Regions from separate parts of the Mesorhizobium sp. M8A.F.Ca.ET.161.01.1.1 genome, predicted to be linked through region 2. Evidence: predicted binding sites of a transcription regulator. Region 2 holds the regulator's gene; the other holds the start of a gene.

Region 1 (3,110 bases), on a different contig from region 2:
CATGCGCTCGTAAAAACGCGGGCCGCCGATGACGCGATAGTTCAGGCCGAGCGTGATGAAGCGATCCTCGAAGGCGCGCATCTGGAAGGATGCGCGCACGAGGATCGCCATGTCGTTCAAATTATGCTTCTGGCGCTGGTAGGCCTCGATGGTCTCGCCGATGGCGCGGGCTTCTTCCTCCGAATCCCACGCGGCGTGGACGTTGACCTTGCCATCCTCGGGATCGTTGCGGTCGGTGAACAGCGTCTTGCCGAAACGGCCCTCATTGTAGGCGATGAGATGGGAGGCGGCGCCCAATATGTGCGCGGTCGAACGGTAGTTGCGCTCCAGCCGGATGATGGTGGCGCCGGGAAAATCCTTGTCGAAACGCAGGATGTTGTCGACCTCGGCGCCGCGCCAGCCATAGATCGACTGGTCGTCGTCGCCGACGCAGCAGATGTTAACTTTGTTATCGCTCACGGGCTGTTCCGCGCCTGCCGGCGCGGGCCCTCCGCGGGGGCCTCGCAACGGCTCGGACGCCCGGTCGGGCTTGCGGCCTTCGGCCGGAACTGCCGATTCATCCTTCGGAGTTGCCGGTCTATAGCTACCCGCCTCCGTTCTATCCGGAACTCCGGAAAGATTTGGAACGCGACCACCCGGAGAGCCACTTCGTGGTGGTTGCGTCCCGCCTGGCCGCTGCGCGAGCAGCCGCAGCCACATGTACTGGGCGGTGTTGGTGTCCTGGTACTCGTCGACGAGGATGTATTTGAAGCGCCGGTGATAGTCCTTCAGCACATCGGGATTGGCGCGGAAGATGCGGATCGGGTGGCAGAGCAGGTCGCCGAAATCGCACGCGTTGAGCGTCTGCAGACGCTCCTGATAGGCCTTGTAGAGCTCGCGGCCCTTGCCGTTGGCGAAGCTGCGCGCATCGCCCTCGGCGATGTCGGCCGGACCCTGGCCCTTGTTCTTCCAGCCGTCGATCATCTGGGCGAACTGTTTTGCGGGCCAGCGCTTGTCGTCCAGGCCCTCGGCCTGGATCAACTGCTTGATCAAGCGCACGACGTCGTCGGTGTCGAGGATGGTGAAGTCGGATCTCAGGCCGGCAAGCTCGGCATGGCGGCGCAGCAGCTTCACGCCGATCGAGTGGAAGGTGCCGAGCCATGGCATGCCCTCGACATTGCCTTCGCCGATCAGGATGCCGATGCGCTGCTTCATCTCGCGCGCGGCCTTGTTGGTGAAGGTCACTGCCAGGATCTGCGAGGGGAAGGCCCTGCCGGTGGCGAGGATGTGGGCGATGCGGGTGGTCAAGACGCGGGTCTTGCCGGTGCCGGCGCCCGCCAGCACCAGAACCGGGCCTTCGGTGGTCTCCACCGCCAGCCGCTGCTCGGGGTTCAGCCCCCTGAGATAGTCGGGCGCATTGTTTTGGCCGCCGCGGGCAGCCATGGCGCGCGCGGCAATGCCCGACGGGGCCGTGGGCCGCGCATTGGGTTCGTCGAAAAAGGGCATGTCTTCGGAAAAGCCGGACATCTCCCCCGAATGTAGTGATTCGGGAGGGAAAGACCAGAACTGTCTACGTTTTGTTCCGGTAAAGTGCCTGATACGGCCACTCGAGCGATATGGCGGCCGGCGTTGTGAACAACCGCAGGGGGACAAGGTTGCCGCCGCGGACCCTTGACCTGCGCTTGACAGGCGCGGCGGTCGGGAGAAAGTTGCGTATGGGGCAGCACGCAATGCCGGGTTGCCTAGGGCCGCACCATGCGCGCAACAGTCGAAGGAGTATCATCTTGGCTGTCACGATCACCTCCCTCGTCCTCTTCCTCATCGGCCTGGCGCTTGGCGCCGGCGGCATCTGGTTGGCTTCGCTGGGCGGCAGTTGGTACTACATCATCGTCGCTCTCGCCTTCCTGGTCGCCGCCTGGCTGCTCTACCGGCGCCGTTCCACGGCGCTCTGGCTCTACGCGGCGATCGTGCTCGGCACGCTTGCCTGGGCGGTCTGGGAAACCGGTTTCGACTGGTGGGAACTCGGCCCGCGCGGCGGCATCATCGTGCTGGTGGCGCTGTGGCTGCTGACGCCGTGGGCGCGGCGGGGCCTTGCCGGTCCGGACGGCCGCGCGCCACTGATCCTCGCCGTGCTGGCATCGCTGGCGGTGGCCGGCTATTCGATGACCACGGACCCGAAGGACATCGGCGGCGCGCTCGACACCGACAAGGTGATACCCAACGCCAATCTCGGCGGCGATGTGCCGGCGGGCGAATGGCACTATTACGGGCGCACGCAGTTCGGCCAGCGCTATTCGCCGCTCGACCAGATCACACCGGATAATGTCGCCAATCTGCAGCCGGCCTGGACCTACCGCACCGGTGACGTGAAGGGTCCGGACGATGTCGGCGAGACCACCTACCAGGTGACACCGCTCAAAGTGGGGGACACGCTCTATATCTGCACGCCGCACAATTTCGCCATCGCGGTCGATGCGGCGACCGGCAAGGAGAAGTGGCGCTACGATCCCAAGATCAAGCTCGACAAGGACCGGCAGCACCAGACCTGCCGTGGCGTCTCCTATTATGCCGATGCCGCGGGCGCCGCCGGTCAGCCCTGCGCGACGCGCGTCTATCTGCCGACCTCGGATGCGCGGCTGATAGCGCTCGACGCCGCCAACGGGCAGGTTTGCCGAGCCTTTGCCGAGGGCGGCACGCTCAATCTGCTGACCAACATGCCGTATCCGAAGTCCGGTTATTACTACTCGACCTCGGCGCCGCTGATCGCGGGCGGCAAGATCATCGTCGGCGGCGCGGTCAACGACAATTACTCAACGCAGGAGCCGTCCGGCGTCATTCGCGCCTATGATGCGAGCACCGGCAAGCTGCTATGGAACTGGGATTCCGGCAATCCGGACCAGACGACGCCGCTTGCGGCCGGCCAGACCTACACCGCCAACTCGCCCAACATGTGGTCGACGCCGAGCGCCGACGAAAAGCTCGGCCTGCTCTATGTGCCGCTCGGCAACCAGACGCCGGACCAGCTCGGCATGGGCCGCAGCGCCAATGTCGAGAAATTCTCTTCCTCGATCACCGCGCTCGACCTCAACACCGGGCAGTTGAAATGGGTGCGCCAGACCGTGCACCATGAC
Region 2 (3,110 bases):
GCTGGTCGCCGGCACCATCATGGGTCTGTTGCGCGGTGCCTTCGCGCTGTTTCCAGACTTTTCCGCGCGCCGGCCGGTGAAGAAATATGCGGCCGCCGCCGCACTTTTCTCGATCGCCGCCTATCTCGTCATTTCCGGTGTCGTCGTTGCGGCCGAACGCAGCTTCATCATGCTGGCGGTGATGCTGATTGCCGTCTTGTTCGATCGCGCGGCGCTCACCATGCGCAACCTGGCCATCTCGGCGATCGCCGTTATCCTGGTTTCCCCGCACGAGGTCGTCGGCCCGAGCTTCCAAATGTCGTTCGCGGCAACCGCGGCCCTTGTTGGCGCCTATGCCGGCTGGGCGGACCACCGCGCTGGTAAGACGAGGCCACCGTCGCCAAAGCGGTCACTACCCGGGTTCCTGACGCGAAAATTCCTGCTGGCGACAGGTGGATTGGCCATGACCTCCATCATTGCCGGCAGCGCGACGGCGCTGTTTGCCATCTGGCATTTCCAGCGCGTATCGCCGCTCAGCCTGTTCGCCAATCTGGCCGTCATGCCGATCGTGTCGGTGGTCGTCATGCCTTTTGCGGTCCTCAGTTCGCTGGCGATGCCCTTCGGCGCCGACGGCCCGTTTCTCTACGTGATGGGCAAAGGCCTGACAGCGATGATCGCCGTATCGTCATGGATATCGGAGCGCTCGCCGATCGATGGGGTAGGTCTGATCTCGCAGCAATCCGTGCTGCTGGTGGCCGTCGCGCTGGTCATCGCGACGATGGCGACGACCTGGCTGCGGCTCGCGGCACTGCCATTCGCACTTGCCGGTCTGTTGACTGTGTCGGACATACGCACGCCCGATGTGCTGATCTCGGAAGACGCACGGCTGGTCGCACTGCCGATCGGCAATGGCGAACTGGCCGTCAACCGGGAACGTCCGAACGAATTCGCGGCCGACAACTGGAAACGCGCTCTGGTCTCCGAAACAATCGTCAAACCGGAAATGTTCGACAAGGCGGACGGGCAATTCGATATTGCCGCTCCCACCGACCTGCCGCAGGGATCGCCGTTCTATTGCCGCGAAGGCCTTTGCCTTGCCAGGCACCCTTCCGGCGCGATCGTCGCCTATGTCGAGGATCGCAAGAACACCTGGAAAGCCTGCGCCTTCGCCGACCTGATCGTCGTCAATGACGCGACCGCCTATGACGCCTGCCACAATCCGCTGGTTGTCGTCGTCACGAAACGGCAGCTCGCCCGCAAGGGAAGTGCTGCCGTCTTCTTCGATCCCCAGTCGGCCACAACCCCGGCTGTGATCGAATTCGCTGTCGACGGACCATACCGGCCCTGGCACGAGCAGCGAAAATTCTCACGCGAGGCGAGGGGGCTGCCGCCCTATAAAAAGCCAGACAAGTCCGATGGCAAACCGGCTCAGTAGCGCCTGATCAGCCCGACCAGCTTGCCTTGTACCTTGACTCTGTCCGGCCCGAAAATGCGCGTTTCGTAGGCTGGATTGGCGGCTTCGAGCGCGATCGAGGCGCCTTTACGGCGGAACCGCTTCAGCGTCGCTTCCTCCTCGTCGACCAGCGCCACGATGATTTCGCCCGGACTTGCCGTGTTGGCATTGCGGATGATGACCGTGTCGCCGTCGAAGATACCAGCCTCGATCATCGAGTCACCCTTGACCTCCAGCGCATAGTGCTCGCCGCCCATGATCATATCCGGCGGCACCGAGATCGAATGCGTCTGATGCTGGATGGCATCGATCGGCACACCGGCGGCGATACGGCCCATGACCGGGATGGACACGGCTGAAACCACATCGTCGTCATTGCCGGCCGCGGGCAGACGCGAAGGCGCCGTCGCCGGCTTGAGCTGGCGGCCAAGATTGTTTTGACCAAGGCTGCCCTGGATGACGCTGGGCGAAAATTTCTTTGCCGCGTTCAGGCCGGGCGCGATCGAATCCGGCAGCCGCAGCACCTCCAGCGCGCGCGCCCGATTGGGTAGCCGGCGAATGAAGCCGCGTTCCTCCAGCGCCGTGATCAGGCGATGAATCCCGGATTTGGAGGCAAGATCGAGCGCTTCCTTCATCTCGTCGAAGGAGGGCGGTATCCCGCTTTCCTTGAGCCGTTCGTGGATGAACATCAGCAGTTCATGTTGCTTGCGTGTCAGCATGGCGGCCCCCAAGGCATTGAACGAAGGTCTGAACCAGAATCGAAAAAACAAACCCAGAACAAACACTATCTGTTCCAGTTGTGTTCCGCAACCGTTTAAAGTTTAATGAATTTGTTAAGGCTGCGGATGTTTTTTGTCCGCTACGGCGGGCAGAAGCCGACCTTTTCCGCCATCGGCAGGCCCATTGAAATCGTTATGGTTAATGGCCTGTGGCCCATCCGCTCCCGAGTTTGGCGTCAGCCGTTCGGAAGGCTTTCCCCGGGCGGATTGTATAATTTATCGGTCCGTTATTCGCGGAACGAAACGAAACCAAAACGCCAACGACTGGCAGCTTCGGGGCAGCGATGGACCCAGGCGTCCGGCCCCACTCCGACCAACGCGTGCGAATAGATGTCGCGGAAGCGCCGGAGTCATCCCGAACCGGCTTTCAAGCTGCCGGCGCGGGCGGCGTATTTGGTCGGGCCGCTGTCTTCGCTGTGGACATAGACGTGCAGGGTGTAGCCGATATGGGCCACCATCAGCGCCTTGGCCCGCTCGACGTCACGATCGAGTGCCGCTTCCATGATCGCGGTATGGTGTTCGATCGCAATCGCTTCGCGCAGCGCCTCCATCGCCTCTTCGTAGCCATCCTTGAGGCCGGCCGCGGCCCGCAATGTCGGCGCCAGACCAAGAAAGCGATGATGCCGGCGCAATTGATCCGAGATCGTCGAGCGGAAACGCAACAGCCAATCGCATGTGGCGGCACTCAGCAGCGCCGCATGGAAAGCCTCGTGATTCTCGTCCCATTTGTCGACCGCCGCATCCGAGGGATCGTCGACCGCGGTTTTGCAACGGGAGAGCCGGTAGTGGGCTGTGACCACGGCATCTTCCCATTCCTTGCCGCCTTTCTCCATCGATTCGAGGAACAGGGGGATCTCGACCACCATCCTGGCGCGCGCCAGATCCTCCAGTTCGGCCCG

What was found. Region 2 encodes LexA, which represses DNA repair genes until DNA is damaged. Its sites were predicted from a motif close to TGTTCNNNNTGTGTTCNG; they were not measured.
Region 1: the regulator LexA is predicted to act here: its motif matches at 1,547-1,564, upstream of EN804_RS09625 (UvrD-helicase domain-containing protein).

The regions. Positions count from the first base shown of each region.
Region 1 is NZ_SRTD01000003.1:191,420-194,529, reverse strand. Features, by position in the region: gene EN804_RS09625 (UvrD-helicase domain-containing protein) at 1-1,506, opposite strand, end outside; gene EN804_RS09620 (glucose/quinate/shikimate family membrane-bound PQQ-dependent dehydrogenase) at 1,764-3,110, shown strand, end outside.
Region 2 is NZ_SRTD01000001.1:132,794-135,903, forward strand. Features, by position in the region: gene EN804_RS00665 (ComEC/Rec2 family competence protein) at 1-1,414, shown strand, start outside; gene lexA (transcriptional repressor LexA) at 1,408-2,151, opposite strand; gene EN804_RS00675 (GntR family transcriptional regulator) at 2,562-3,110, opposite strand, start outside.